3 regions of the Herbaspirillum sp. GW821-FHT09A12 genome follow, and region 3 is predicted to be linked to each of the others. Evidence: predicted binding sites of a transcription regulator. Region 3 holds the regulator's gene; each other region holds the start of a gene.

The links. The regulator sigma-54, encoded in region 3, starts transcription at its own class of promoters, with help from an activator protein. The targets are predictions, from matches to a motif close to TGGCANGNAANCTGCTTT.
Region 1: the regulator sigma-54 is predicted to act here: its motif matches at 1,295-1,312, upstream of prpB (methylisocitrate lyase).
Region 2: the regulator sigma-54 is predicted to act here: its motif matches at 5,004-5,021, upstream of urtA (urea ABC transporter substrate-binding protein).

The regions. Positions count from the first base shown of each region.
Region 1 covers NZ_JBWKPR010000013.1:5,963-16,521, reverse strand. Annotated here, with positions in the region: gene prpR (propionate catabolism operon regulatory protein PrpR) at 1-1,088, opposite strand, end outside; gene prpB (methylisocitrate lyase) at 1,402-2,292, shown strand; gene prpC (bifunctional 2-methylcitrate synthase/citrate synthase) at 2,379-3,545, shown strand; gene AC07N6_RS20475 (hypothetical protein) at 3,722-4,150, shown strand; gene AC07N6_RS20470 (propionate--CoA ligase) at 4,444-6,330, shown strand; gene AC07N6_RS20465 (porin) at 6,537-7,562, shown strand; gene AC07N6_RS20460 (arsinothricin resistance N-acetyltransferase ArsN1 family B) at 7,648-8,154, shown strand; gene AC07N6_RS20455 (hypothetical protein) at 8,151-8,420, shown strand; gene AC07N6_RS20450 (SDR family NAD(P)-dependent oxidoreductase) at 8,449-9,192, opposite strand; gene xth (exodeoxyribonuclease III) at 9,228-9,995, opposite strand; gene AC07N6_RS20440 (MipA/OmpV family protein) at 10,073-10,559, opposite strand, start outside.
Region 2 covers NZ_JBWKPR010000009.1:148,639-159,197, reverse strand. Annotated here, with positions in the region: gene urtD (urea ABC transporter ATP-binding protein UrtD) at 1-705, opposite strand, end outside; gene urtC (urea ABC transporter permease subunit UrtC) at 702-1,844, opposite strand; gene urtB (urea ABC transporter permease subunit UrtB) at 1,841-3,457, opposite strand; gene urtA (urea ABC transporter substrate-binding protein) at 3,696-4,949, opposite strand; gene AC07N6_RS18045 (ferritin-like domain-containing protein) at 5,274-6,101, opposite strand; gene AC07N6_RS18040 (Bcr/CflA family multidrug efflux MFS transporter) at 6,335-7,576, shown strand; gene AC07N6_RS18035 (FadR/GntR family transcriptional regulator) at 7,841-8,536, shown strand; gene AC07N6_RS18030 (ABC transporter substrate-binding protein) at 8,633-10,294, shown strand; gene AC07N6_RS18025 (ABC transporter permease) at 10,406-10,559, shown strand, end outside.
Region 3 covers NZ_JBWKPR010000007.1:162,432-172,990, reverse strand. Annotated here, with positions in the region: gene AC07N6_RS16525 (cation:proton antiporter domain-containing protein) at 1-151, opposite strand, end outside; gene AC07N6_RS16520 (KpsF/GutQ family sugar-phosphate isomerase) at 545-1,573, shown strand; gene AC07N6_RS16515 (KdsC family phosphatase) at 1,573-2,124, shown strand; gene lptC (LPS export ABC transporter periplasmic protein LptC) at 2,121-2,729, shown strand; gene lptA (lipopolysaccharide transport periplasmic protein LptA) at 2,756-3,343, shown strand; gene lptB (LPS export ABC transporter ATP-binding protein) at 3,345-4,085, shown strand; gene AC07N6_RS16495 (RNA polymerase factor sigma-54) at 4,181-5,671, shown strand; gene hpf (ribosome hibernation-promoting factor, HPF/YfiA family) at 5,816-6,187, shown strand; gene grxD (Grx4 family monothiol glutaredoxin) at 6,447-6,758, shown strand; gene AC07N6_RS16480 (UbiX family flavin prenyltransferase) at 6,799-7,383, shown strand; gene AC07N6_RS16475 (SDR family oxidoreductase) at 7,467-8,225, opposite strand; gene mdeB (alpha-ketoglutarate dehydrogenase) at 8,402-10,559, opposite strand, start outside.

The DNA of each region.
Region 1 (10,559 bases), on a different contig from region 3:
GGGATGGGGCGCGTGCCGCCCACCCGCACCACCTCGCGTTCTTCCAGCACTCGCAGCAAGCGCGTCTGCAACGGCAGCGGCATTTCGCCGATCTCGTCAAGCAGCAGCGTGCCGCGGTTGGCCGCTTCGAACAGGCCGGCGCGCCCGCCGCGGCGCGAGCCGGTGAAGGCGCCTTCCTCGTAGCCGAACAGCTCGGACTCCAGCAGCGACTCGGCCAGCGCGCCGCAATTGACCGCCACGAAGGGATGCGCCGCCTGTACCTTGCCCTGCATCAGCGGATGGGCGCGGTGGATCGCCTGGGCCGCCAGTTCCTTGCCGGTGCCGGTTTCGCCCTGGATCAGCACGGTGGCCGGCGAGCGCGCGAACAGTGTGATCGACTGGCGGACGATTTCCATCGCCGGCGACTCGCCGCGCAGGTCGTTGATGTGATGCCGCGCGCGCAGCGTATCGGCCACCGGCAGGCTGCGCCCGCGGGTGGATTCCAGCTGGGTCAGGCGCGCCAGTTCCAGCGCGTCTTCGAACGCCTGGCGCACCGAGGCCGAGGAATAGATGAATACGCCCTGCAGGCCCGCTTCCTCGGCCAGGTCGGTGATCAGCCCGGCGCCCACGATGGCCTTGATGCCGGCGGCCTTGAGATCATTGACCTGGGCGCGCGCGTCTTCCTCGGTGGCATAGGTGCGCTGCACGATGTCCAGGCCGAACATCTGCTGGAATTCGGCCAGCGCCGGCATGGTTTCCTGATAGGTGATCAGGCCGATGCGCGGCGTTAGCTTGCGGGCGCGGGCCAGCGCCTGCATCACGTCGAAGCCGCTGGCGCAGGCCACGATCACCGGTACCGGCAGGCGGCTCTTGAGGTAGGCGCCGTTGGAGCCGGCCGAGATGACCGCGTCGCAGCGCTCGGTCGCCAGTCGTTCGCGGATGTGGCGCACCGCGTCGTCGAAGCCCAGGTGGATGGGCTCGATGTCGGCCAGCTCGTCGAACTCCAGCGTGATGTCGCGGAACAGCTCGGACAGGCGGGAAACCGATACCGTCCAGATGACGGGTTTGTCGGCCGGGCGGTCGGCATCGCGATAGGCAGGGCGTTTCATTGGAAGATGATGTGTTTCATTTGGTGTTTCATGAAACAAAAATGTAACACATATGAAACCATTTCGCTGTCCGATCTAAGCATGGGAAACAAGTCTCTGTCGCGTTATGGCTAGGGAAAGGAATCCCCTAAGTCATTGATTTTGCTTCGTTTGGAACCAGGGGCGGGAGGAGGCCGTCGGCGGGGTTCGCTTTTCGATCCGGGGTGTGGCACGGGCGTTGCAATGCAGTCTGCCAGTTTGTCCGCTGAAACGTCGCCGCGATTGCCTGGCGCCCGGTCCAGCGTATCCAGCAACCCATCCAGAAGGTGTCACCATGGCTCTCCACTCCGCAGGCGCAGCATTTCGCAAGGCCGTCCAGGAAGAATCCCCGCTGCAGGTCATCGGCGCGATCAACGCCAACCACGCATTGCTGGCCAAGCGCGCCGGCTTTCGCGCGATCTACCTGTCCGGCGGCGGCGTGGCGGCCGGCTCGCTGGGCTTGCCCGACCTGGGCATCTCCAATCTCGACGATGTGTTGACCGATGTGCGCCGCATCACCGACGTTTGCGACCTGCCGTTGCTGGTGGATGTCGATACCGGTTTCGGCGCCTCGGCCTTCAACGTCGCCCGCACCGTCAAGTCGATGATCAAGTTCGGCGCCGCCGCCATCCACATCGAAGACCAGGTCGGCGCCAAGCGCTGCGGCCACCGCCCCGGCAAGGAAATCGTTAGCAAGCAGGAAATGGTGGATCGCATCAAGGCCGCCGTCGATGCCCGGACCGATGACAATTTCGTGATCATGGCGCGCACCGATGCCCTGGCCGTCGAAGGCCTGGAGGCGGCCATCGAGCGCGCGGTGGCCTGTGTCGAAGCCGGCGCCGACATGATCTTCCCGGAAGCCATCACCGACCTGGCGATGTACAAGAAATTCGCCAATGCGGTGAAGGTGCCGATCCTGGCCAACATCACCGAGTTCGGCTCGACCCCGCTGTTTACCGTAGATGAACTCAAGGGCGCCGACGTCGGCCTGGTGCTGTATCCGCTGTCGGCCTTCCGTGCCATGAACAAGGCGGCCGAGAACGTCTACAACGCGATCCGCCGCGACGGCACGCAGAAGAACGTGGTCGACACCATGCAAACGCGCATGGAGTTGTACGATCGCATCGATTACCACACCTACGAGCAGAAGCTCGATGCGCTGTTCGCGCAGCAGAAGAGCAAATAAGAGAAAACGTCATCACATGGCGCGCGGCCAGCCGGGCGCCATCAACGCATAAGCAATACATAACCGATACCCCTGAGGAGAACACGATGAGCGAGCAGCAGACAACCCCGGCAGCCGGCGCCTTCAAGCCCAAGAAATCCGTGGCGCTGTCCGGCGTGACGGCCGGCAACACCGCGCTGTGCACCGTCGGCAAGACCGGCAACGACCTGCATTACCGCGGCTACGACATCCTGGACGTGGCCGATAGCTGCGAATTCGAAGAGATCGCCCACCTGCTGGTGCACGGCAAGCTGCCCACCGCGGCCGAACTGCGCGCCTACAAGGCCAAGTTGAAGGCGCTGCGCGGCCTGCCGGCCAATGTGAAGGCGGCGCTGGAATGGCTGCCCGCCGCTTCGCACCCGATGGACGTGATGCGCACCGGCGTCTCCGCGCTGGGCTGCGTGCTGCCCGAGAAGGACGATCACAATACCCCCGGCGCGCGCGACATCGCCGACCGCCTGATGGCGTCGCTGGGTTCCATGCTGCTGTACTGGTACCACTACAGCCACAACGGCAAGCGCATCGAAGTCGAGACCGACGATGATTCGATCGGCGCCCACTTCCTGCACCTGCTGCATGGCGAAAAGCCGTCCGCGCAATGGGAAAAGGCGATGCACACTTCGCTGATCCTGTACGCCGAACATGAATTCAACGCCTCCACCTTCACCGGCCGCGTCATCGCCGGCACCGGTTCCGACATGTACTCGGCCATCACCGGCGCCATCGGCGCGCTGCGCGGCCCCAAGCATGGCGGCGCCAACGAGGTGGCGTTCGAGATCCAGAAGCGCTACGACAACCCGGACGAGGCCGAAGCCGACATCCGCCGCCGCGTCGAGAACAAGGAAGTGGTGATCGGTTTCGGCCATCCGGTCTACACCATTTCCGACCCGCGCAACAAGGTGATCAAGGAAGTGGCGCGCAAGCTGTCCAGGGACGCCGGCTCGACCAAGATGTTCGACATCGCCGAACGCCTGGAAACGGTGATGTGGGACATCAAGAAGATGTTCCCCAACCTGGACTGGTTCTCGGCCGTGTCCTACCACATGATGGGCGTGCCGACCGCGATGTTCACCCCGCTGTTCGTGATCGCCCGCACTTCGGGCTGGGCCGCGCACATCATCGAGCAACGCGTCGACAACAAGATCATCCGCCCGTCGGCCAACTATGTCGGCCCGGAAGACCTGAAGTTCGTGCCCATCTCCAAGCGCAAGTAAGGAGCGCCTGCCGGCGACCCATGCGTCGCCGGCCGTTGTGGATATTTGTAACAAGCGTGCGAAGAAGTCGAGCGAGTTGCAATTAATTGTTAAGATGCGGTCGGATCAGTTTTGCCATTCCCGATCCGGTTCGCTGCATTGCGGTATCCGGATCTGACTATCTCCTGGATATCCCGATGACCGTATTGAACGCTTCGCGCCTCTCCTTCGTCTTCAAGTCTTGTTCCGTATTGGCCGCCGCCGCCGTGCTGGCCTCTTGCGCTTCGGAAAAAATGCCGGTGACCGACACCAAGCCGGTGCTGCCCCAGATTATCAAGGCGCCGGCCGCCAGCCAGCCCACCTGGGCCACGCAACTGGTCACCGGCAACTTCAACTGCGAGCTGGGCAACAAGGTGGAGCTGCGCATGGATGGCCGCGTCACCGACGGCGTCACGCTGGTGTGGAAGGGCAATTCGTACCTGATGAACCCGGTCGGCACATCGACCGGCGCCGTACGCCTGGAGAACAAGAGCGAAGGGCTGGTGTGGATCCAGATTCCGTCCAAGTCGATGTTGCTCAATTCCAAAATCGGGCAGCAGCTCGCCAACGACTGCAAGGCCAGGTAAGTCCGTCTCCGGTTGGCGCATTCGTCGGGTAACGGGTAACGGATGCGCGCCTTTCCTTCCCGGGCGGCGTTCGCCGCCCGATCTCCATGCCTGATGCCTGATGCCTGTTTGCGGGTATCGGATGCGGCGCCGCGCGCCGCTGTCCGCTTCGGCCGCACGCAAATGAGCAACATGCTATTCAGCAGCAAGTAAGTTTGCGATGCCACACTGTGGTCATCGTCGCGATGCCCGCAACACCAACAAACAACAGCGGGCAAATAACAGATTCCAATTCGAAGACATGAGGAGACGTCATGCAATACGAGGAATTCTATCAGCAGTCGATCGAGCAGCCGGAGCTCTTCTGGGCCAGGGAGGCCGAACGCATCCACTGGGAGCAGCCGTTCTCCCAAACGCTGGATTATTCGCAGCCGCCGTTTGCGCGCTGGTTCATCGGCGGCCGGACCAATCTCTGCTACAACGCGGTCGACCGCCATCTTCCGCAGCGGGCGCAGCAGCCCGCATTGATCACCATTTCCACCGAGACCGGCAGCGAGCGCACCTATACCTACGCCGAATTGCAGCAGGAGGTCATGGCCATGGCCGCCGCCATGCAGTCGCTGGGCGTGGCGCGCGGCGAGCGCGTGCTGATCTACATGCCGATGATTGCCGAAGCGGTGTTCGCCATGCTGGCTTGCGCGCGCATCGGCGCCGTGCATTCGGTGGTGTTCGGCGGTTTCGCCTCCAACAGCCTGGCTTCGCGCATCGACGATGCCAGGCCGCGCCTGATCGTCTCGGCCGATGCCGGTTCGCGCGGCGGCAAGGTGATCCCCTACAAGGGGTTGCTCGATGAGGCCATCCGGCTGGCGGCGCACAAGCCGGCGCATGTGCTGCTGGCCGATCGCGGCCTGGCGGAAATGCCGCGCACGCTTGAGCGCGACGTCGATTACGCGCCGCTGCGCGAGCGCTACCTGGCAACGCAGGTGCCGGTAACCTGGCTGGAATCGAACGAGACCAGCTACATCCTCTACACATCGGGCACCACCGGCAAGCCCAAGGGCGTGCAGCGCGATGTCGGCGGTTATGCGGTGGCGCTGGCATCGTCGATGCAACATATCTTCTGCGGCAATCCCGGCGAGACTTACTTTTGCACCTCCGACATCGGCTGGGTGGTCGGGCATTCCTACATCGTCTACGGCCCGCTGATCCATGGCATGGCGACGGTGCTCTATGAAGGCTTGCCGATCCGGCCCGATGCCGGCATCTGGTGGAGCATCGTCGAAAAATACCAGGTCACGCGCATGTTCTCGGCGCCGACCGCCATCCGCGTGCTGAAGAAGCAGCCGCCGGAATGCATGCAGAAGCACGACACCTCGTCGCTCAAGGCGCTCTACCTGGCCGGCGAGCCGCTGGATGAAACCACTTCCAGCTGGATCGCCGGCGAACTGGGCGTGCCGGTGATCGACAATTATTGGCAGACCGAGAGCGGCTGGCCCATCATCTCCATCGCCCGCGGCGTGGATGACAAGCCCACGCGGCTGGGCAGCCCGGGCGTGCCGATGCCCGGCTACAAGATGGCCATCATCAACGAGGCCAGCGGCCAGCCATGCGGCGCCAATGAAAAGGGCGTGGTGGTGATCGACGGTCCCTTGCCGCCGGGCTGCATGCAGACCGTGTACGGCGACGACCAGCGCTTCGTCAATACCTACTGGCGCAACTTCGCGCGCGAGACTTACTCCACGTTCGACTGGGGCATTCGCGATGCGGACGGCTACTACTTCATCCTCGGCCGCACCGACGACGTGATCAACGTGGCCGGCCACCGCTTGGGCACGCGCGAAATCGAGGAGAGCATTTCCAGCCATCCGAATGTCTCGGAAGTGGCGGTGGTCGGCGTGGAAGACCAGCTCAAGGGGCAGGCGGCCTACGCCTTCGTCATCCTCAAGCATGCCGATGCCGCCGCCACGCCGCAGCAGAAGCTGACGCTGGAGGGCGAGATCATGGGCGTGGTGGAGCGGCAGATCGGCGCCGTCGGGCGGCCATCCCGCGTGCTGTTCGTCGGCCTGCTGCCCAAGACGCGCTCGGGCAAGCTGCTGCGCCGGGCCATCCAGGCCATCTGCGAAGGGCGCGATCCGGGCGATCTGCCGACCATTGAAGACCCGGCGGCGCTGGAGCAGGTGAAAGCGGCGTGGCGCGGTTAGTACATGTATTGAAAAAGATTTGAGAGTTGTATAAAGATTGCCGTTGGCGGCTCGGGCGGTAACCGGGTGGTCACATAGTCTTCTTAGCATCGATTCGCGTCCGGCCCTGCGTTTGCAGCGCCGGACGTTTCCTTAATCAATGGACGAATCTGATGCGAAATGTTCTCTTTTCCGGCGTGGCACTGCCATGTGCCGTTTTCCTGTCAATGCCGGCGGCGCCCGCGGCCGCGGCCAATCCTTCTGGCGTGACGCTGTACGGCCGGATCGACGTCGGCGTCGAATACATCAACAATGCGGGCCAGAATGGCGGCGCCATCTTGCGCATGCATCCGGGCGGCACTTCCTCTTCGCGCATCGGCTTGCGCGCGGAAGAAGACCTGGGCGGCGGCAACAAGGTCTTCGTGCAGCTGGAAAGCGGTTTTCGCCCCGATACCGGAGGCATGGCGGATCCGCGTTCGATATTTAACCGCCAGGCCAACGTCGGCATTGCCGGCGCATACGGGCGTTTGTCGCTGGGGCGCAGCGACAGCACCACCGGCGACTTCAAGCTCAATGATGCGATTGGCCGCAATTACTCGTGGTCGGGCGTCAGCACGCACCTGCGGGGCGGGCGGCGCGACGGTACGCTGGGGCGGGTATCGAATCAGATCAAGTATGAAGGCCGTAGCGGCCCTTACCGCTTCGGCGCCAGTTACGGCCTGGGCGAAGTGGCAGGCCAGGCATCGGCCGGCGCCAAATATTCCGCCGCATTGGATTACCGCCATGCCGGTTTCGGCTGGACGCTGACCTACGACCGGGAAAACAGCGATACCCTGGCGCGCGGCTACAGCCGTGCGGGAAACGTATCGTTGTCCGGCGTGGCGCCGATCGGCAAGCTGAAGTCCTACGCCGGTTACCGCCGCCACGTCAAGCATGGCATCGGCGATCGCCCCGACCGGCGCAGCGACTTTATCTGGCTGGGGCTGTCCATGCCATTGGATGTCCGCAATACCCTGGCGTTCGGTTATTACCACGTCGATGTCAGGAATGCCGCAATGGGCCGCAACGGCAATCCCAACCTCTTCGCCACCCGCCTCAAGCATACGATGTCCAAGCGCACCGAGCTGTATGCCACGGCAGCCTATGCCTGGATACCCTGCGGCGATCCGATCGGCGTCGGCAATTCGTCCCGGCTGTATTCGGAAAGCGGCAGCCAGGTCGGCCTCAACGTTGGCATGCTGCATCGCTTCTGATGGCCGGCAGGGCCGGGGCCGGGCATGCGTGGCGGGCCGCTTTTGGTTAAACTACCTGCTTTGCCGCCACGCTCCCCCGACCATCATGCCCAATCCCATCCGTCACGCCCTGGCCTCCGATGCCGCAGCCATCTGCGGCATCTACAACTACTACGTTGAACACACCACCATCAGCTTCGAGACCGAACCGGTCAGCGTGGAGACCATGCAGGGGCGCATGGCCGAGGTGCAGTCGCAGTTTCCCTGGCTGGTGTACGAGGAGGACGGCGTCGTGCTGGGCTATGCCTATGCCAGCAAATGGAAGCCGCGCGCGGCTTATCGCCACTCGGTCGAGTGTTCGGTCTACCTGCGCCAGGATGCCGCCGGACGTGGCGCCGGCAAGCGGCTGTATGCGCGGCTGTTGGAGGCGTTGAAGCCGCTGGGCGTGCATCTGGCGATTGGCGGCATTACCCAGCCCAATCCCGCCAGTGTGGCCTTGCATGAGCGCATGGGCTTCGTCAAGTGCGCGCATTTCAGCCAGGTCGGCCGCAAATTCGACCGCTGGCTGGATGTCGCTTACTGGCAGCTCAACCTGGCGGAGCCGGGTCAATGAGATCGACCCGCGCGGCCAGCGCCATCGAACGCCTCAACAGGCGTGCCCAGAGCAAGCAGTATTCGATGCTGCGCACCTCGGACGAACGTTTCCAACTGGTCCAGCGCGTGGCGGGCAAGCCGATGGAGAAATTGAGCGAGGCGCTGGAGCTGGACGACTTTGTCGCCTTCGTCAACGCCTATGGGCCGCAGACGCCCAGGCGGGTCAGCAAGCTGGACGTGCAGTTCGAGAAAAACATGCGCAACAAGAAAGAAGATGCATCATGAGAACCTGTTGCGGGTTCCTGCGCTGTTCTTAGGTCAGGTTCAGGCCGCCATCGGATAACAGGATTTCCCCGGTCAGGTAGTTCGACGCCACCAGCATGGAAACAACTTGTGCAATGTCTTCCGGCTTGGCGGATCGTCGCATGGGAGCGCGTTCCTTCCAGAGTTGCTGCGCCTGCGTCCACTCGGCAGTCAGGGGTGTGTCGACCAGGCCGGGGGCAACGGCGTTGACCCGGATCTCCGGGGCCAGCGATAAAGCCAGCAGGCGGGTCACATGGTTGAGCGCCGCCTTGGTCGCCGCATAGGGGATGGACGCTCCCTTGGGGCGCACACCGGCATGTGAGCTCACATTGACGACACAGCCCGGCCGGCCTCGTGCGGCAGCCTCACGCAGCGCAGCCGATGCTTCGGCGACGAGGCGAAACGGCGCGACCACATTCACCTCATGCAACTCTTGCCATACATCGGGTGTGGCCGCAGCCAGGTCGGTGTGCGGGATGACGCGGCTGATTCCGGCATTGTTGATGAGAACGTCGAGCCGGCCCCATGTCGCAATGGCTTCACGAACGAGCCTGATGCGGTCGGCATCGATAGCCAGATCGGCCTGCACATAAGCGGCTGATCCGAGTTCGCCGGCCAGTGCGCGGCCCGTCTCGGCCGAGCTGCGCGAATGCAGCACAATGGAATAGCCGTCGTTTGAGAGCCGGCGCGCGATTGCCGCACCAATTCCTGAGGTTGAACCGGTCACCAGGGCGACAGGACGTGACGCGTTCATATGGCCTGCTTTCTGTGTGCGTGAATAAACAAGCCCTAATCCGCCAGCGTTGCAATCACCGGCGCATGGTCGGACGGCTGCTCCCATTTGCGCGGAACCTTGTCGACCACGCAGGCGGTGCAGCGTTCTTTCAATGCCTGCGTGAGCAGGATATGGTCGATGCGCAAGCCGCGGTTGAGGCGGAAGCCCATCTGGCGATAATCCCACCAGCTATATATTTTTTCCGGCTGTTCGAACAGGCGGAACGCGTCTGTCAGGCCCATCGCCTGCAGCTTGCGGAAAGCCTCGCGCTCCGGTTCCGACACCAGCACCTGCCCTTGCCAGGCGGCCGGGTCGTGCACGTCGCGGTCTTCCGGCGCGATGTTGTAGTCGCCCAGCAGCGCCAGGCGCGGGTGCGTTGCCAGCTCCTGTTGCAGCCACGCATGCAGCGCCGCCAGCCAGCCCAGCTTGTACGGATACTTTTCCGACTCCAGCGACTGGCCATTGGGGATGTAGGCGCACACATAGCGCACGCCTTCGATGGTGGCGGCGATGATGCGCTGCTGCTCATCCGGGAACAGCGGATTGTTCTTGACGATGTCGCTCATCGGATGGCGCGACAGGATGGCCACGCCGTTGTAGGTTTTTTGCCCGGAGAATTCGACCATGTAACCGGCCGCCGCGATTTCCGCCACGGGGAACTTGTCGTCCGTCAGCTTGGTTTCCTGCAGGCACAGCACATCGACCGGATTTTCTTCCAGCCATTTGAGTACTTGCGGCAGGCGGACCTTGAGGGAGTTGACGTTCCAGGTGGCGATTTTCATGGTAGCGATGGCAGGTGATGAACGGACAGTTCCGCCTGTGCGGGCGAAGTCCGCCATCTTACCGCATTCACCCGCGCTTACTTGAAGTGGTAGTTCAGCGCGACCAGCCCCATGTCTTCGATCTTGTGGTTGAGGATCGGGCTGTCGGCGGCGCCGCTGCCAAGCCATTTGCGGCGCCAGGTGAGATTGAGCCGCCAGTCGGCATTGACGGGGATATCGGCGCTCAGGCCGACAATGGCGTTGTTGGAAGCGCCGGCATGGTATTGGCGGTAGCCGCTGGCGGCCGATTCGGCCGCGCTCACGCCCAGGAAGTAATTGTTGTAGTTGGCGCTGCGGCGCTCCACGCCGATCTGGGGATAGATGCTGACCGGCCCGACATCGACCTGGGCCGCGTAGATCGCTTCGGCCAGGGTGCCGTGCGATTGGTTGAAATCGTAGAAGGCGTTCAGGAAAAAGGCGCCGTAAGGCGTTTCCTGGAAGGTGCCGATGCCCAGCGGGATCGGATTGGAACGGCGCTGCAAGCCGCGCTCCGCATCGAAGCCATCGAAACTGACGCGTGCGGCC
Region 2 (10,559 bases), on a different contig from region 3:
GTTCAACAGTTCGGCGGTGCGCACGGTTTCGGCATCGGACATGCCGGCCACCGGTTCGTCCAGCAGCAGCAATTGCGGTTCCTGCATCAGCAGCATGCCGATTTCCAGCCATTGCTTCTGGCCGTGCGAGAGCAGGCCGGCCAGGCGGTTTTCCTGGCCGTTCAAGCGGATCAGTTTGAGGATCTCCTCGATCTTGCCGATCTGTTCCGACGACAGGCGCGCGAACAGCGTGGTCTTGACGCGCTTGTCCATCTTCATCGCCAGCTCCAGGTTGTCGAACACCGTGTGCTGCTCGAACACGGTAGGGCGCTGGAACTTGCGGCCGATGCCGGCGTGCGCGATCTCGTACTCGGTCATCCGGGTCAGGTCGATGCTCTGGCCGAAGAAGGCGGTGCCGGCAGTCGGTCGCGTCTTGCCGGTGATCACGTCCATCATGGTGGTCTTGCCGGCGCCGTTGGGGCCGATGATGCAGCGCAGTTCGCCCACCGAGATGTCGAGGTTGAGGTTGTTGATGGCACGGAAACCGTCGAACACGACCGAGATGTTTTCCAGGTAGAGGATGGCGCCGTGGGTGGTGTCCACGCCTTCGGGTTTGATGCGTTCGTAGGACGCGCCGTGGTCGGCGTGCGGCGTGTCGACATTGCCACCCAGGCCGCCGATGCCGGCCGGGGCGCTGGGCGCCTTGCCCGGTTCGATTGCGCTCATGCTGCCTCCTTGGTCGCGGCCTCGCCTTCGGCGGCCGGCGCGGGTTGCGCGTCGCGCTTTTTCAGTTTCTGGATCAGGCCGACGATGCCCTGCGGCAGGAACAGCGTGACCAGGATGAAGATCAGGCCCAGCGCATACAGCCACAGGTCGGGGAAAGCCGCGGTGAACCAGCTCTTGAGGCCATTGACGGTGAACGCGCCGATGATCGGGCCCAGGAGCGTGCCGCGTCCGCCCACCGCCGCCCAGATCACCATCTCGATCGAGTTGGCCGGCGACATTTCCGAGGGATTGATGATGCCCACCTGCGGCACGTAGAGGGCGCCGGCGATGCCGCAGATCACGGCCGACAGCGTCCACACGAACAGCTTGAACCACAGCGGGTTGTAGCCGATGAACATCAGGCGCGACTCGGAGTCGCGCACGCCCTGCAGCACCCGGCCCAGCTTGGAAGTGACGATCATGCGGCACACGAACAGCGCGCCGAACAGCAGCGCCAGCGTCACCAGGTAGATGGCCGCCTTGGTGCCCGGCGCGGTAATGGTGAAGCCGAGGATGCGCTTGAAGTCGGTAAAGCCGTTGTTGCCGCCGAAGCCGGTGTCGTTGCGGAAGAACAGCAGCATGAAGGCGAAGGTCATCGCTTGCGTGATGATCGAGAAGTACACGCCCTTGATGCGCGAACGGAAGGCGAAGTAGCCGAACACGAAAGCCAAAAGGCCCGGCACCAGCACCACCAGCAGCATGGCGAACCAGAAGTGCTCGGTCATCCACCAGTACCAGGGATAGGCCTTCCAGTTGAGGAACACCATGAAGTCCGGCAGGTTGCTCTGGTACACGCCGTCGCGGCCGATGGCGCGCATCAGGTACATGCCGTGCGCATAGCCGCCCAGCGCGAAGAATACGCCGTGGCCCAGCGACAGGATGCCGGTATAGCCCCACACCAAGTCCAGCGCCAGCGCCGCCATGGCATAGCACATGAACTTGCCGACCAGGGCGATGGTGTAGCCCGACACATGCAGCGCGCTGCCCTCGGGGAAGGCCAGGTTGCAGATCGGCAGCAGCGCCAGGATCACGGTGCAGACCACGATGCCGCTCCAGGCGGGCTTCGAAAATAAAGAGGGTCGCATGATCATGGTGTTCATTCCACGCTCCTTCCCTTGAGTGCGAAGAGTCCCTGCGGACGCTTCTGGATGAAGACGATGATGAACACCAGGATGGCGATCTTGGCCAATACCGCGCCGGCCACCGGTTCCAGGAACTTGTTGACTTCACCGAGGCCGAATGCCGCGATCACGGTGCCGGCCAGCTGGCCGACGCCGCCCAGCACCACCACCATGAAGGAGTCGACGATATAGCCCTGGCCGAGATCGGGGCCGACGTTGCCCAACTGCGACAGCGCCACGCCGCCCAGGCCGGCGATGCCGCAGCCCAGGCCGAAGGTCATCATGTCGATCTTGCCGGTGGACACGCCCACGCAGGAGGCCATGCGGCGGTTCTGCGTGACCGCGCGCACGAACAGGCCCAGGCGCGTCTTGTTGAGGATCAGCCACACCGCGAACACCACGAACAGCGCGAAGAACACGATCACGATGCGGTTGTAGGACAGCACCAGCGACCCCAGCACGGTGACGCCGCCCGACATCCAGCTCGGGTTGGCGACCTCGACGTTCTGCGCGCCGAAGATGGAGCGCACGCCCTGCATCAGCATCAGGCTGATGCCCCAGGTGCACAGCAGGGTTTCCAGCGGACGGCCATAGAGCCAGCGGATCACCAGGCGCTCCAGCGCGATGCCGACCGCGCCGGCGACGATGAACGCCGCCGGCAATGCCACCACGAGATAAGCGTCGATGGCGCCGGGGAAGTATTTGCGGAACACCAGTTGGCACACATAGGTGGTGTAGGCGCCGATCATCAGCAGCTCGCCGTGCGCCATGTTGATGATGCCCATCAGGCCGAAGGTGATGGCCAGGCCCAGCGCCGCCAGCAGCAGCACGCTGCCCAGCGAGATGCCGTAGAACAGCTTGCCGGCGAAATCGACGATCGACAGGTGGCGCTCCAGCGCCGCCAGCGTGCGCACGGCCTCGATCCGCACGCCTTCGTCGGGTTCGAGGTAGCTGCCGTCGGGATTTTTGGCCAGCATCTGTTGCAGCGCGGGTTTGAGCGATGCGTTGGTGGTGTCGCCCAGGGTTTTCACCGCGGCGCGCCGGGTGGCGGGATCGGGCGCATGCAGGTTGGCGGTGGCCTGCACTTGCTGCAGCACGTCCTTGATCTGCGGATCGGTTTCCTTGGCCAATGCCTTTTCGATCAGCGGCAGCTGCGCCGGATCGGCATTCTTGAGCAGGTCGGCGGCGGCCGCCAGGCGGATGTTGCGCTCCTGGGACAGCAGTTTCAGGCCCGACATCGCGCCTTCGACCGCGCCGCGCAGGCGGTTGTTGACGGTGATGCCCTCGGCATCGTCCGGCGCCGGGCCGGTCTGGTCGGTGGCCGGATTGAAGGCGTTGCCGGCATCGTCGACGATCAGCACCTCGCCGGCCGGCGTGGCGTACAGCGCGTCGCTGTTCAAGGCATTGAGGATCTTCACCGCATCGTCATTGGCGAGTGCGGCAATCTTATTGACCGCCTCGATGCGGGCATCGGGATCGTCTCCTCCCAAGGGTTTCAACAGATCCGGTGCGATGGCGGCACCGGCGGCCAGCGCGTGTGCGCAGAGCCACATCGCGAGCATCGCGCGTAAGAGCTTGAAGGCTGTTTTCATTTTTGGTTCTGGTCCCGGCGCTGCCGGACGTAGGGCGATATGCCGGACGGTGGGCGGCAGGCACAGCGGGAAGCGGCTGTTTTGTCGTGGTGGGGTGACCGCTGGGCTGGCGGTGCGCCTTCGATATGCCGCGTTGCGGCTACTCAGTCCGAACGGACGGTGGGTATAACAGATCCCGTTCGGACTGAGTAGCGGCGTAGCCGCGTATCGAAGGCGCACCCCGGCGCCATGACTGCAATTACATCTTCTGCTTGCCTTCGTTGCCCGGGATATACGGGCTCCACGGTTGCGCGCGGATGGTGGTCTTGGTCTTGTTGACCACGTTGAACTGGCCGTCGGCCTTGATTTCACCGATCATCACCGGCTTGTGCAGGTGGTGGTTGGTCTTGTCCATTTCCAGCGTGTAGCCGGACGGCGCCTTGAAGGTCTGGCCGCCCATCGCCGCGATCACCTTGTCGGTGTCGGTCGACTTGGCTTTTTCCACGGCCTGCTTCCACATGTAGATGCCGACGTAGGTCGCTTCCATCGGGTCGTTGGTCACCACGGTGTCGGCGTTGGGCAGGCCCTTGGCCTTGGCGTAGGCTTTCCACTTCTTGATGAAGGCGGCATTGACCGGGTTCTTCACCGATTCGAAGTAGTTCCAGGCCGCCAGGTGGCCCACCAGCGGCTTGGTGTCGACGCCGCGCAGTTCCTCTTCACCCACCGAGAACGCCACCACCGGCACGTCGGTCGCCTTCAGGCCGGCGTTGCCCAGTTCCTTGTAGAACGGCACGTTGGAGTCGCCGTTGATGGTCGAGATCACCGCGGTCTTGCCGCCGGCCGCGAACTTCTTGATGTTGGCGACGATGGTCTGGTAATCGGAGTGGCCGAACGGGGTGTAGACCTCGTCGATGTCGGAGTCCTTCACGCCCTTGCTGTGCAGGAAGGCGCGCAGGATCTTGTTGGTAGTGCGCGGATAGACATAGTCGGTGCCCAGCAGCACGAAGCGCTTGGCGCCGCCGCCTTCTTTCGACATCAGGTATTCGGTGGCCGGGATCGCCTGCTGGTTCGGCGCCGCGCCGGTGTAGAACACGTTCTTCTCCAACTCTTCGCCTTCATACTGCACCGGGTAGAACAGCAGGCTGTTCAATTCCTTGAACACCGGCAGCACCGACTTGCGCGACACCGAGGTCCAGCAGCCGAACACCACCGAAACCTTGTCCTGCGAAATCAGCTGGCGCGCCTTCTCGGCGAACAGCGGCCAGTTGGAAGCCGGGTCGACCACCACCGGTTCCAGCTTCTTGCCCATCACGCCGCCGGCGGCGTTGATTTCATCGATGGTCATCAGCGCCACGTCCTTCAACGAGGTTTCCGAGATCGCCATGGTGCCGGAGAGGGAGTGCAGGATGCCAACCTTGATGGTGTCCGCGGCGAAGGCGGACGGAAGCCAGGACGATGCGGCCAGTGCGAATGCGCCAAGTGCAGTTGCTTTCAGTACGGTACGACGTGACATGGTTGCTCCCTCAGAGAATAGAGTTGGAAGAGTTTTTCTGACTGCCCTGTGGCTTTAGCAGAATGCGTGCCAATGATGGGGCGCGGGTGGCCGCATGCATCAAAGCGGGGCGTGGGAGGGCGAGGGAGGGGCAACATTGTTGCCAATGTGCGTGAATTTCCGCACCAAATTCGGGATATTTTTGCGGCAAGGCAAGAATCTTGCCCTCGCCTTCACCAAGCTGGCGCTGGTCTGTGTGCGAAATTGGGGCGCGCGGCGGCAGGCCAAGCCGGCACGGCGAACCACCGTCTTCGCGCCATGCCGGCTTGGCGGGAGGGCGGCGGTTCAGCGCAGCAGTACGCGCTGCATGAACTGGCGGATCGGGAATTCGATCATGTTTTGCACCATGACGGGCAGCTCCAGCGGCCGCATGATCATCTTGATCGTGGTTTCCGGCTTCAGGTTGATGCGTACCGTACGGCTCATCCGGGAGGTCAGCTCCTTCAGGCGCTCCGGATCGGCGGCCAGGTCCGGGCGGTGCACTTTCACCACATGGCGGATGGCGCAGTCGGCGTCTTCGTTCTTCAGTTCCAGCGTGCGCCGGCCGAGCGTGCCGAGCACGCGCGAACGGCCGATCTTTTCCAGGCTGCGGTAGCGCCGGAAATATTGGTAGAAATGCTTGTAATGGTTCACCTCATCGTTGGCGATAAGCCCGGCCAGTTGCTTCAATACCGGCTCATCGGTGGCGCGCGCCAGCGCCCGGTAGTAAGTCGCGGTGCCGGTCTCGACCACGCAACGGGCGGCCAGCTCCTGCGCGCGGGTGGGTTCCAGCAGTTCCACCTTGCAATATTGCGAATACTCATCAAGGAAGCTCGTATAGGCGCGTTCCCACTCGAACTCCGGCCACACGTAGGCCACATAGGCGCGCAACGCGGCGCCGTGCTGCAGTTCCTCGCGTTCCCATTGTTCGCGCAGCCAGCTTTCCACCTCGTCATCGCCGCGGTAATACTCGACCAGGTTGTGGGTATAGAGGTCGGAGCCGCTTTCGATGAAGGAAGCGCAGGCCACGAGGTAGAACAGATTCTCATCCTTGCGGGCACGCGCGGTGTCGATGCGCGCGAAGTCGATGTCGTCGACGGTCCAGTGGGTTTTTTCTTCACGGCGTGCGCTCATCTGCTTTTCCTCGGCGTGGTTGGCATCAAGGTATGATGCAGCGCGGTATCTTTGGTTCAGGCAATGGTCGTCGCCTTGCGTTTCTTTGCATGCCGGCCGCGCATTTAGGTCGATTGTCAGGCCTATGTCAGCCGTGGCCGGCTGCCCCTTGCCTGAAGGAAAACGGCCGAGGATCTATAATGGCAGGCCTCACTCCACCGGCCGTCAATATACGGCCGTCCACCGAATTCCCCATGCGCACCAAAGAAACCTCGCAAGACACATCGCTCTCGACGGGCAAATTCCCCCCATGGCTGGCGGTGCTCGCGGCCCTCACCGCGATGGGCGCGCTGGCCATCGACATGTACTTGCCCAGTTTCACCGCCATTGCGCAAGACCTTAACGTCGGCACCAACCTGGTCCAGCTCACGCTGGCCACTTTCCTGGTCGGCCTGGCGCTGGGCCAGATGTTCTACGGCCCGCTGTCCGACCGCTTCGGCCGCAAGCCGCCGCTGTTCTTCGGCATCACGCTGTATTTCATCTGTTCGCTGCTGTGCGTCTTCGCGCAAAACATCGAGACGCTGATCGTGCTGCGCTTCTTCCAGGGCCTGGGCGGCAGCGCCGGCATGGTGATCCCGCGCGCGATGGTGCGCGACCGCATGGGCGCCGAGGGCTCGGCCAAGGCCTTCTCGATGCTGATGCTGGTGTTCGGCCTGGCGCCTATCCTGGCGCCGTTCATCGGCGGCATCATGCTGGTGGCGGCGAGCTGGCGCGGCATCTTCGTGGTGCTGACCATCTTCGGCCTGCTGTGCCTGGTCGGCACCCGCAAGTACCTGACCGAGACCGTCGACGTGCATCAGGCCGAGCCCTTGCACCTGGGGCGCACGCTGCGCCAGTACTGGGGGCTGCTGCGCCACAGGCAATTCATGGCCTACGTGCTGTGCGGCGGCCTGGTGCAGGCCGGCATGTTCGCCTACATCGCCGGCGGCCCGTTCGTGATCATCGAGCTGCATGGCATCAAGCCGCAGTACTTCGGCTTCGTCTTCGCTTCCAACGCCATCGGCCTGATCGCCGCCTCGCAGGTCAATGCGCGGCTGGTGATGAAGCGCTCGGCCGAGCGCGTGCTGGGCCGCGTGCTGTGGCTGCCGGCCGGCCTGTCGCTGTTCGTGGCGCTGATGGTGGCGGCCGGCCAGGAAAGCCTGCCTTTGCTGCTGGTCGGCTTCTTCGGTTTTCTTACCGCCTACGGTTTCACCGGCCCCAACGCCACGGCCGTCGCCTTGAAGCACCAGGGCCGCCAGGCCGGCACCGCGGCGGCATTGATGGGGACGCTGCAATTCGGCATGGGTGTGCTGTCAGGTGTGGCGATGAGCTTGTGGCATGACGGCACGGCCCTGCCGCTGGTGACGGTGATGGCGGTATGCGGCATATCGGCGTTCCTGCTGTATCACCTGGTGGCCAAGCATGAGACTGCGGCGCCGGCGGTGGCGCCGCGATGACCTGAGCCGACCCGTAGTTGAAGTGAAGAGCGCCGCTGGTGACAGCGGCGTTTTCTTTTGCGGGCGGCGGATGCGCGCCTCGCCTGCGGCATTCCCAACTTGGCGCACGCCTTCCCTGGCGCGCACATTCTTGGCGCTGGACGGCCCGCATCCGCGGCATCGGCCCCCGCATTTTCCCGCGCCATGGCTCGCCGGCGTTTGGCACGCTAATTGCTGATCCCGCTGTCGCGGTCTGACCAGTCAGGCCGGGAGAGGATTGCATCCATGAGCATGCCCAACATCGCAGCGCAGACCTTGCAGCGGCAGATCCTGTCGGGGACCTATCGGCCCGGCGAGATGCTGCCCAGCCAGCGCGAGCTGTCGGAGTCCATGGGCATCAGCCGGGCGTCGCTGCGCGAGGCGCTGTCGATGCTGGAGGCGCTCGGCTTCATCCGTTCGGTGCCGGGCAAGGGCACGCTGGTGGCCGAGCGGCAGGCCGGGCGCGTGACGCCGCCGCCGTTGCCGGCCCCAGCCGCCGGAGCGGCCGCGCCCGACATGGAACTGGCCGCCACCTTCCAGCTGCGCTATGTACTGGAGCCGGCCGCCGCCGCGCTCGCGGCGCGCCATATCAATGCGCACGCCACGCCGCGCCTGTGGGGCATCCAGGCGCGCTTCGAAGACGCGCTGAAGAACCTCGACCTGGTCAGCGCCTCGCATGCCGACCTCGAATTCCACCAGTTGATCGCCGAACTTTCCGGCAACCCCGGTTTCGTGCAGGTAGTGCGCCAGTTCGAGAACCCGATCAGCCACAGCCTGCGGGTGCCCTTCGCCGATCCCGAGCGCATCTGGGCGCCGGCCGCGGAGCATCGCGCCATCGCCGCCGCGATCTCGGCGGGCGACGCCGACACCGCGCGGCGCGCCATGCAGCAACATCTGGTCAACGCCGCCGCCCGCGTCGAACTGGCGTTCATTCCTCCCTGACATGTTGCCGTTGCCGGTTTCTTGCGTTACCCGCCTCTGCCGTCCGTTTCATCTGTCGTCGTTTCCACCGCCACACCAACAAAGGAAAGCACTGATATGAAATTCCCGCAAACCGCAACCTTGACGCTGGCCTGCAGCCTGGCCTTCGGCGCGTTCGCTTCATTGGCCGCGATGCCCGCGCATGCCGAGAAGGTGCTGCGCATCGCCATGACCGCCGGCGACATCCCGCGCACGCTGGGCCAGCCCGACCAGGGCTTCGAGGGCAACCGCTTCACCGGCATCCCGATGTACGACGGCCTGACGCAATGGGATTTGTCCAAGGCCGACCGCGCCAGCGAACTGATCCCCGACCTCGCGCTGTCGTGGGCGGTGGACGCCAAGGACAAGACCAAGTGGATCTTCAAGTTGCGCCCCGGCGTGAAGTTCCATGACGGCTCCGCCTTCAATGCCGACGCCGTGGTGTGGAACGTCAACAAGGTGCTGGACAAGAACGCCCCGCAGTTCGATCCCAGCCAGGTCGGCGTGACCGCCTCGCGCATGCCCACGCTGCGTTCGGCCAGGAAGATCGACGACATGACGGTCGAGCTGACCACCTCCGAGCCGGATTCCTTCCTGCCGATCAACCTGACCAACCTGTTCATGGCCTCGCCCGCGCAGTGGGAGAAGAAGCTGGCCGCGGTGCCGGCCTCGGTCGCCGACAAGGCCGAGCGCAGCAAGCAGGCCTGGGCCGCGTTCGCCGCCGATGCTTCCGGCACCGGACCGTTCAAGATGAGCAAGTTCGTCGCGCGCGAGCGGCTGGAAGTGGTCAAGAACGACGGCTACTGGGATGCCCATCGCCGTCCCAGGATCGACCGCGTGGTGATGCTGCCGCTGCCTGAAGCCAACTCGCGCACCGCCGCCCTGATGTCGGGCCAGGTCGACTGGATCGAAGCGCCGGCGCCGGATGCGCTGGACGCCATCAAGGGCCGCGGCTTCAAGATCTATTCCAACCCGCAGCCGCATGTGTGGCCATGGCAGCTGTCCTTCGCGCCCGGCTCGCCCTGGCTGGACAAGCGCGTGCGCTACGCCGCCAACCTGTGCATCAACCGCCCCGCGATGAAGCAGCTGCTGGGCGGCCTGATGGGCGAGGCCACCGGTACGGTGGAGCCCGGCCATCCGTGGCGCGGCAATCCTACTTTCCAGATCAAATATGATCCGGCCGCCGCCAAGAAGCTGATGGCCGAAGCCGGTTATTCGGCCGCCAAGCCGCTGGCGGTGAAGGTGCAGATCTCGGCCTCCGGCTCGGGCCAGATGCAGCCGCTGCCGATGAACGAATTCATGCAGCAGAACCTGAAGGAATGCTTCTTCGACGTGCAGTTCGACGTGGTCGAGTGGAACACGCTCTACACCAACTGGCGCATCGGCGCCAAGGATCCGAGCGCGCACGGCGCCAACGCCACCAACGTCAGCTTCGCCTCGATGGATCCGTTCTTCGCGATGGTGCGCTTCGTCGACACCAAGGCCGCGCCGCCGACCTCCAACAACTGGGGCTTCTACAGCAATCCGGAGGTCGATGCGCTGATCGCCAAGGCCCGCACCACCTTCGAGCCCAAGCAGCGCGACGCCCTGCTGGCCCAACTGCACGCCAAGATCGTGGATGAGGCGCCGTTCGTCTGGGTGGCGCACGACACCGGCCCGCGCGCCATCTCGGCCAAGGTCAAGGGCGTGGTGCAGCCGCAGAGCTGGTTCATCGACATCGCCACCATGAGCATGGACTGATGGCGCGGGCGCGGCGCCGGTCAGCTGTCCGGCGCCGCATCGGCAATCCTTTCTACCCAATGCCGTCGGCGCGCTGAAGGTGGCGCATGCCGGCGGCAGGCAAGAGGCATCATGATTTCCTACCTGCTCCGCCGTGTGTTGTACGCCTTGCCCATCATGCTGGGCGTGGCCTTCCTGTGCTTCATGCTGGTCCATATCGCGCCCGGCGATCCGCTGGCGTCGATCCTGCCGCCGGACGCGTCGGCCGACCTGCAAAAACAGCTGA
Region 3 (10,559 bases):
TGTCTTCGGCGAAACCCAGGCCATGCGGCCCGATCACGATGCCGACCACCAGGTACCCCAGCATCGGCGGCAGATGCATCATGCGGAAAGCCACCACCCCGAGCACGGCAGCGGCGAGCAGGAATAAAGTCAGTTCCAGTCCAGAAAACATGTGTGGATGATTCGCTTGTTAGATCTTATATGGGCTGAACTATGCGAACCGGCTAAGCGAGAAACATGCCCGGTAGCGTCTCCCTACGCCTCCCCGCACCGCCATGCGCATTCGCGGCGCGGCGCACAATACAAACCCCACCAAGTCGGTGCAGGCATTCATGCAAACGATCCCGGCAGCGGCGGAAACAGGCATGTCATCATGGCAATTTTCAGCGTTGCCGACCGTTCCGCCGGCGCAGCAAATCTGGCATATTGGCGCTTGCCAGACCGGTTAGCCGGGTGTTGCGCACCTGCTGCAACGCAACCGCAATGGCGGCGCGCTTGCCGTCATTGCATCCCCTCCTTACATCTGGCAAGTTTTTTGCTTTGCTAATTCGTTTATACTTCGGTTATGAGTGTAACCGATGATAAATCCACGCCCGCATCTTTTTCGACCGAGGACGCACGGCGCGCCATCGCGCTGGCGCGCCAGACCTTGCAGATCGAAGCCGATGCCATCCTGGCGCTGAAAAACCGCCTGTCCGACGACAGTTCCGAACCGCTTGCCCGCGCCGTGCATCTGTTGCTTGGCTGCCAGGGCCGCGCGGTCGTGTCCGGCATCGGCAAGTCCGGCCATATCGGCCGCAAGATCGCTGCCACACTGGCCTCCACCGGCACCCCGGCGCTCTTCATGCATCCGGCCGAAGCCGCCCACGGCGACCTCGGCATGGTTACCCCCAAAGACGTCTTCATTGCCATCTCGAACTCGGGTGAAACCGCCGAGCTGCTGGCCATCGTGCCGATCGTCAAGCGCATGGGGGCAGTGATCATCGCCATGACCGGCAACGATGCATCCAGCCTGGCCGAGCTGGCCGCCGTCCACCTCAACGTGGGCGTCGACCAGGAAGCCTGTACCCTGAACCTGGCGCCGACGGCCAGCACCACCGCCACGCTGGCCATGGGCGACGCCCTGGCGGTGTCGCTGCTGGATGCGCGCGGCTTCATGGAAGAAGACTTCGCGCGCTCCCATCCGGGCGGCGCCCTGGGCCGCCGCCTGCTGACCCATGTGCGCGACGTCATGCGCAGCGGCGACGCCATCCCCGCCGTGCGGCCGGATGTCTCGCTGTCGGAAGCGCTGATGGAGATCACGCGCAAGGGCATGGCCATGACCGCCGTGGTCGACGAACATTTCCGCCCGATCGGCGTGTTCACCGACGGCGACTTGCGCCGCCTGCTGGAACGCGGACAGGATTTCAGCCGGTTCGCCATCGCCGACGTCATGCACGCCAATCCGCGCACCGTCAACCAGGACCAGCTGGCGGTGGACGCCGTGCAATTGATGGAAGAATTCCGCATCAACCAGTTGCTGGTGACCGATGCGCAAGGCGTGCTGACCGGCGCGCTGCACATCCATGACCTGACCCGCGCCAAGGTGATCTGATGACGCCAGCCTTCGCCAGCGCCTTGGCGCCCGCCATCCTCGCCAAGGCCGCCGCCACGCGGCTGATGATCTTCGACGTCGACGGCGTGCTGACCGACGGCGGGCTGTTCTACGGCGAAGACGGCGAATCGGTGAAACGCTTCAATGCGCTGGACGGCCACGGCATCAAGATGATGCAGCAGTTCGGCGTGGCCGCCGCGATCATCACCGCGCGCCAATCGCCTTTCGTACTGCGCCGGGCCAACGACCTGGGCATCGCCCACGTCTTCCAGGGCGCCCATGACAAGCGGCTGGCATTCCAGGAGCTATTGCAGCACACCGGCCTGCAGGCCGCGGACTGCGGCTATCTGGGCGACGACATCATCGACCTGCCGGTGCTGACCAGGGTCGGCTTCAAGGCTTGCGTGGCCAACGGGCACCGTGAAGTCAAATCGCGTTGCGACTATGTGACGGCCGCCACCGGCGGCAACGGCGCCGTGCGCGAAGTGTGCGACCTGGTGCTGGCCGCGCAGGGCAACTACGAGGCGGCGCTGGCGCCGTATCTGGCATGAGCAACCGCAGCGGCGAGCGCGCGGCGCAACGCATCCGCCTGGGCGTGCTCCTGGTGGTGCTGATCGCGCTCGCGCTGGGCAGCTTCTGGGTGCTGCAAACGCTGCGCAACAGCGGCGACCAGCAGCCCTACGTCCGTCCGACCGGCAAACCCGACTACTACCTGGAAAACTTCAACTACGTGAAACTGGGCCCGACCGGGCTGCCGCGCTACGACATATCGGGCACCAGAATGGTCCACTTCCCGACTGACGATTCCTTCGAAATCACCAAGCCGGTGGTACACAGCCTGGACAAGGAAAAGCCGCCGATGGAGCTGTATTCCGACACCGCGCGCGTGACCGACGACCAGACCAAGATCCACATGTACGGCAACGCCAACGCCACGCGCGGCGGCGCCAACGGCGCGGCCCCGATGCACCTGGTCTCCGAATACCTGTTGCTGCTGCCGGACGACGAAATCGTCAAGACCGACAAACCGGTGGCAATGACGATGGGCACCACCAGACTGAACGGCGTGGGGATGATCGCCAACAATGCCACGCAGGAAGTGCAGTTGCTGGGCAACGTGCGCGGCTACTACGAACCGACACAAAAGAAACGCTGAGCCAAGACTCAACCTGACAGGAACTTATGAAACGCTCACTCTTATTGCCCTGGTTGCTGCTGCTCGCCATCTGCGGTGCGGCGCGCGCGGAAAAGGCCGACTCGACCAAGCCCACCAACATCGAAGCCGACCAGATGGTCTACGACGACGTGCGCCAGGTAAAGACCTTCACCGGCAACGTGGTGCTCACACGCGGCACGCTGCTGATCAAGGCCGGCCGCGTGGTGCTGACCACCGACCAGTACGGTTATGAATATGCGGTGCTGTATGCGGCGCCGGGTTCGCTGGCCAGCTTCCGCCAGAAGCGCGACGGCGGCCCCGACCTGTGGATCGAAGGCCAGGCCGAGCGCATCGAGTATTCCGAGCAGACCGAGATCTCCAAACTGTTCAACCGCGCGCACATCCAACGCATGGACGGCAAGCGCATTACCGACGAGGTCAACGGCGAGTTCATCTCCTACGACAGCCGCGCCGAATTCTATTCGGTCAACAATACCGCTTCGGGTGAAAGCAAGCCGGGCGCGGGCCGGATCACCGCGGTGATCCAGCCCAAGAATCCGCCTGTCCAGCCGGCGCCGTCAACGCAGCCGGCCCAACCCGGAAAGGACCAGTAACATGGTGAGCTCGCTGGTGGTCCGCGGACTGAAGAAAAGCTATGGCGCGCGCCAGGTGGTGCGCGACGTGTCGATGGAAGTGCAGAGCGGCGAAGTGGTCGGCCTGCTGGGGCCCAACGGCGCCGGCAAGACCACCTCGTTCTACATGATCGTCGGCCTGGTGCCGTCCGACGGCGGCGAAATCGACCTGGATGGCGCGGCCATCTCAAGCCTGCCGATCCACAAGCGCGCCACGCTGGGCCTGTCCTACCTGCCGCAGGAAGCCTCGGTATTTCGCAAGCTGACGGTGGAAGACAATATCCGCGCCGTGCTCGAGCTGCGCCAGGAAAACGGCAAGCCGCTCTCGCGCGACGAAATCGAAGGCCGCCTCAACAACCTGCTGCATGAACTGCAGATCGAGAAGCTGCGCGACAGCCAGGCGCTCTCGCTGTCGGGCGGCGAACGGCGCCGCGTCGAAATCGCGCGCGCGCTGGCGACCGATCCGCGCTTCGTGCTGCTGGACGAGCCGTTCGCCGGCATCGACCCGATCGCCGTGATCGAGATCCAGCGCATCGTGCGCTTCCTCAAGGAACGCGGCATCGGCGTGCTGATCACCGACCACAACGTGCGCGAGACGCTGGGCATCTGCGACCGCGCCTACATCATCAACCAGGGAACGGTGCTGGCCAGCGGCAGCCCGGACGACATCATCGCCAACGAATCGGTGCGGCGCGTCTACCTGGGCGAACATTTCCGCATGTGAGCGCCCTGCGCCAGGCCACGCCAGCGCAGCGCACGACATGCAACGCACGACAAAGCAGCACGTAACAAGCCGGCCACGCGGCGCCTGAAAGCCAGATGAAACAGTCCCTCCAGTTACGCACATCGCAGCACCTTGCATTGACGCCGCAATTGCAGCAGTCGATCAGGCTGCTGCAATTGTCTACCCTGGAACTGCATCAGGAACTGGAACAGATCCTGTCCGACAACCCGCTGCTCGAGCGGCTTGACGACGCGCTCGACAATTCGGTGCGGCTGCTGGCCGACGGCGCCCTCTCCGCCTCGCCCTCCAGCGGCGTGGCCGACAGCGCCGGCGAAAGCGGCGCCGAGGCCCCCGCGCCCGCAAGCGACGGCGAATCCAGCCTCGACTACCAGGACAACACGCCTGAGGGCAGCGTCAGCGGCGAATCCGAATGGAGTTTCGACGATGTCGCGCGCAACGGCAAATCATCCGACGATGAGGATGCGCGGCCGCAACTGGAAGCGCACCAGACCACGCTGCGCGAACACCTGGTGGAACAGATCCGCGTCACCGCCCGCACGCTGCGCGACCGCGCGCTGCTGGAGCTGCTGGCCGATACGCTGGACGACAACGGCTACCTGGACGAGCCGCTGGAAGATATCCTGTCGCACCTGCCCGAAGAGCTGGGAATCGATCTTGAAGAGCTGTCGATCGCGCTCAAGCTGCTGCAAAGCCTTGACCCGGCCGGCGTCGGCGCGCGCAGTCCCAGCGAATGCCTGGCGCTGCAGATCCGCCGGCTGCCCGGCGTGCCTTTCGTCACGCGCAAGCTGGCGCTGAAGATCGTCGAGGATTACCTGCCGCTGTTCGCCCAGCGCGACTTCAACAAGATCAAGAAGGCGCTCGACTGCGACGACGAAGACCTGCGCGAAGCCCAGGCCGTCATCCGCCAATGCCGGCCGCACCCGGGCGCCGAATTCGCCCGCGACGCCTCCGACTATGTGGTGCCGGACGTGATTGTCAAACAAACAAAGAACGGCTGGCAGGTCACGCTCAACCATGACGTGATGCCCAAGCTGCGCGTGAACGCGATGTATGCGAGTGCGCTCAAGCAATCCAAAGGCGAAGTTTCACTCACATCGCAGCTGCAGGAAGCGAAGTGGCTGATCAAGAATATGCGCCAGCGCTTCGATACGATTTTGCGAGTTGCACAAGCTATTGTCGAACGTCAAAGAAACTTCTTTTCACATGGCGCAGTTGCCATGCGCCCCCTTGTGCTGCGCGAAATTGCTGATACACTGGGTCTACACGAGAGCACTATCTCGCGTGTGACAACTCAGAAATACATGCTCACGCCACACGGCATGTTCGAGTTGAAATACTTCTTCGGTAGCCATGTCGCGACCGAAACCGGAGGTGAAGCCTCCTCCACCGCGATACGGGCACTGATCAAACAACTGATAGGAGCCGAAAACCCGCAGACCCCATTATCCGACAGCAAGATTGCGGATATGCTGGCAGAACAAGGCATGGTGGTCGCGCGACGGACTGTCGCAAAATACCGCGAAGTGCTGAAGATTCCACCAGTCAATCTCCGCAAATCCCTCTGAGTTTTTCCTCGGTTTTTCTGTAGTACTTGCAGCCGTCGCTGTGTTCAGGCAAGCATTCATGCCCTCAGACACAAACGCTGTACTCTCTCCAGGCGTATGGATGAGATGCACGAACCTCCAGTGACTTCACGATAGGAGTGTTGTATGAATCTGACCATTAGTGGACACCACCTCGAACTGACCCCCGCCATCCGGGAATACGTGCAAAGCAAGCTGGCACGAATCAAGCGCCATTTCGACAATGTGATCGACATCAGCGTCATCCTGAGCGTAGATAAACTGACAGAAAAAGAAAAAAGACAGAAGGCGGAAATCAACGTCCATATCAAGGGGAAGGATTTGCATGCGGAAAGTATCGCCCACGATCTCTACGCGGCCATTGATGCATTGATCGACAAGCTCGATCGCCAGGTCATCAAGCACAAGGATCGTCTGCAAAACCATCATTCGATGGCCAAGAGGCTGCCGGAAGACAGCGTTTCGGGCGCGGCGGCAAGTGCAAGCGCAAGTGCATAGCGGATAATGATCCGCCAACGACGGGGTCGTACCAGGCCCCGTCAATGAGGAAAGGGCGCGAAAGCGCCCTTTTTCATTTCCGCCGGCTTTCTTGCCCACGGGAACGTCCCGATGGAAATGGCCGCCGGGAAACATTGCAAATAATTCAAATGATTTACGCGGCCGGGCACAACATGGGCGCCTTCCGCAACCATGTTTCAAACGCGGATGGCGGCTTTTTCATATAATGTCGGCAATCACCATTTTTTAAGGCATAGCCATGAGCGACGTTCAATCCTGGATCAAGGAAACCGTGACCCAAAACCCTGTCGTGCTGTTTATGAAGGGCACCGCGCAATTCCCGCAATGCGGCTTCTCCGGCAAGGCGATCCAATTGCTCAAGGCCAGCGGCGCCGAGAACATCGTCACCGTCAACGTGCTGGAAAGCCCCGACGTGCGCCAAGGCATCAAGGAATATTCGAACTGGCCGACCATCCCCCAACTGTACGTGAAGGGAGAATTCGTGGGCGGTTCGGACATCATGAACGAAATGTACGCATCGGGTGAACTGCAAACCCTGATCAAGGGCTGAGCCCCGGCCACGCCGTATTGACTCCTCTCATTCCCGCCACATGCCGCGCCAACGCCTGATCGTCGCCATCACCGGCGCGACAGGCGCGGTCTATGGCGTGCGCCTGCTGGAACACCTGCGCGGCCACGCGCAGGTTGAAACGCACCTGCTGATCTCGGACGCCGGCGTACTCAACATCCACCAGGAACTCGACCGCAGCCGCAAGGATATCGAGGCGCTGGCCGACGTGGTCTACAACGTGCGCGATGTCGGCGCGGCTATCGCCAGCGGCTCCTTTGCGTCAGCCGGCATGGTGGTGGCGCCATGCTCGATGAAAACGCTGGCGTCGGTGGCCCATGGCCTTTCCGACAACCTGATCACGCGCGCCGCCGACGTGGTGCTGAAGGAACGCCGCCGCCTGGTGCTGATGGTGCGAGAAACGCCCTTCAACCTGGCCCACCTGCGCAACATGACGGCGGTGACCGAGATGGGCGGCGTGATCTTCCCGCCGCTGCCCGGCTTCTACCATCGGCCCTCCTCGATGGAACAGATGGTCGACCATACGCTGGGGCGCGTGCTTGACCTGTTCGGTCTGGCGCACCAGCTCACGCCGGAATGGCAAGGAATGAAACCCGCATCGGACTGAACCGGCAGCGTAACGCATGCCCCAAACGAAACGCGCCGCAGGAAAACCTGCGGCGCGTTTTTCTTATTGCAGACCAACAGTGATCAACCGCGGCCGATGTAAGGCATCTTGGTCGCCATCACCGTCATGAACTGCACGTTGGCGTCCAGCGGCAGGCTGTCCATGTAGAGGATGGCACGGGCCACATGCTCGGCATCCATGGTCGGCTCCACCTTGGTCGAACCGTCGGCCTGCAGCGTGCCCTTCTTCATCAGCGTGGTCATGTCGGTCGAGGCGTTGCCGATGTCGATCTGGCCGCAGGCGATGTCGTACTGGCGGCCGTCCAGCGAGGTGGCCTTGGTCAGGCCGGTGATGGCATGCTTGGTCGCGGTGTACGACGCCGAGAACGGGCGCGGCGCGTGCGCCGAGATCGAACCGTTGTTGATGATGCGGCCGCCGCGCGGCGACTGCTCCTTCATGATGCGGAAAGCTTCCTGCGTGCACAGGAAGACACCGGTCAGGTTGATGTCCACCGCCGACTTCCACTGTTCCACCGTCAACTCTTCCAGCGACACCGGCGGCGCGAAGATGCCGGCGTTGTTGAACACCATGTCGAGACGGCCGAAACGCTCCTTGGTCTTGGCGAACAGGTTCTTCACCGAAGCCGGATCGGTGACGTCGGCGGCGACCACCAGCGCGTTGGCGCCATGCTCGCCGGCCAGCTTCACGGTCTCTGCCAGCGCATCCTGGCGGCGGCCGGCCAGGGCCACGCCATAGCCGTCGCGCAGCAGCGCCAGGGTGATCTGCCGGCCAATGCCGGAGCCCGCGCCGGTGACCAGCGCAATTCGTTTCGGTGCTGCCATTGTGTCTACTCCTGTCTGATCTTGTGGGTGAATGTCAATGCGCCAGCGCGGCCGTAAAAAAAAGCCGCCTGTTGCGCACAGGCGGCTTTCACTATAGCAAACGCGGCGCGCCGCTTCGATGAGAGATTTTCAATCCCCGCGCCGGCATTCATGCATGGGCCGGCGCCGGCATGCGCTCACACCGAGGAAGACAGCGGCTTGCCGGTATCGATCCCCAGCGTCGATGCGGCAGCCTGCAATTTGGCGCGGTCGTCGCCGAACACTTCGGTCAGCGCGGTATAGGCAATCCAGCGCGCATCGATCTCGAAGAAATCGCGCAGGTTGACCCGCGTATCGCTGCGCCCGAAACCATCGGTGCCCAGCGTGACATACCTGCCCGGCACGAAGGCGCGGATGCTTTCAGGCAGCGTGCGGATGTAATCGCTCACCGCGATCACCGGCGCATCGCTGCCTTGCAGTTGCTGCGTCACATACGCTTGCGCAGCGCCGCCGGCCAGGCGCTGCTGACGCTGCGCGGCCACGCCGTCGCGCGCCAGCTCGATGAAGCTGGTCACGCTCCACACCTCGGCGTCGATCTGCCAATGCTTTTCGAGCAGCGCGGCGGCGGCTACGGTTTCCTTCAGGATCGGGCCGGAACCGAGCAGGCGCGCCTGCGGCTTCGCCTTCCTGCCCAGGCAATACATGCCGCGCAGGATGCCTTGCTCGACCCCGGCCGGCATGCTCGGCTGCGCCTCGTTCTCGTTGGTCACGGTGACGTAGTAGAACACGTCGTCATTGCGTTCCAGCATGCGGCGCATGCCGTCGTCGACGATCACCGCCAGCTCATACGCATAGGCCGGATCGTAAGACACGCAGTTCGGGATCGACGCCGCCACCACATGGCTGCTGCCGTCCTGGTGCTGCAAGCCTTCGCCGCCCAGCGTGGTGCGCCCCGAGGTGGCGCCGATGAGAAAGCCGCGTGCGCGCTGGTCGGCCGCGGCCCAGATCAGGTCGCCGATGCGCTGGAAACCGAACATCGAGTAGTAGATGTAGAACGGCAGCATCGGCGTGCCGTGCACCGAGTAGGCGGTCGCCGCCGCCGTCCATGAAGAGATGGCGCCGGCTTCGGTGATGCCCTCCTCCAGGATCTGGCCGTCCTTGGCTTCGCGGTAGTAGAGGATGGAGCCGATGTCTTCCGGCTCGTACAACTGGCCCTGGGAAGAATAGATGCCGACCTGGCGGAACAGGTTGGCCATGCCGAAGGTGCGCGCCTCGTCGGCCACGATCGGCACCACGTACCGGCCGAACTCCTTGTCCTTCAACAGGTTGCCGAGCTGGCGCACCAGCGCCATGGTCGACGACATTTCCTTGCCCTCGGCCTCCAGCGCGAACTTGCTGTGCGATGCCATCGGCGGCACCGCGCGTTTGGCATCGCCGGCCTGGCGGCGCGGCATATAGCCGCCCAGCGCGGCGCGACGCGCATGCAGATGCTTCATCTCGGCGCTGTCGTCGGCCGGCTTGTAGAAGGCCAGCGAGCGGCATTGCTCATCCGACAGCGGCAGCTTGAAGCGGTCGCGGAATTGCAGCAGGCTTTCTTCATCCAGCTTCTTTTGCTGGTGGGTGGTCATCTTGCCTTCGCCGGCCGCCCCCATGCCGTAACCCTTCTTGGTCTGCGCCAGGATCACGGTCGGCTGGCCGCGATGGCTGGCGGCGGCCTGGTAGGCCGAGAAGATCTTCTTCATGTCGTGGCCGCCGCGGCGCAGGCGGTTGATCTCTTCATCGGTCAGCGTGGCGCCGATCGCCTGGGTGCCGGGCGTCTGGCCGAAGAAGTGCTCGCGGTTGAAAGCGCCGTCGTTGGCGGCGAAGGTCTGCAACTGGCCATCGACGGTGCGGTTGAGCGCATCGACCAGCTCGCCGTCCTTGTCGCGCGCGAACAGCGCATCCCAGTCCGAGCCCCACAGCAACTTGACCACATTCCAGCCGGCGCCGGCGAACAAGGTCTCCAGCTCATCGACGATGTGACCGTTGCCGCGCACCGGACCGTCCAGGCGCTGCAGGTTGCAGTTGACCACGAAGATCAGGTTATCCAGCTTCTCGCGCGAGGCCAGCGAGAGCGCCGCCAGGGATTCAGGCTCGTCCATCTCGCCGTCGCCGAACACGCCCCATACCTTGCGGTTCTGGTCCTGCAACAGACCGCGATGCTCCATGTAGCGCAGGAAACGCGCCTGGTAGATCGCGTTGATCGGGCCGATGCCCATCGAGCCGGTGGGGAACTGCCAGAACTTGGGCATCAGCCAGGGATGCGGATAGGACGACAGGCCCTGCTTGCCGGCGCGCTTGGCTTCTATTTCACGG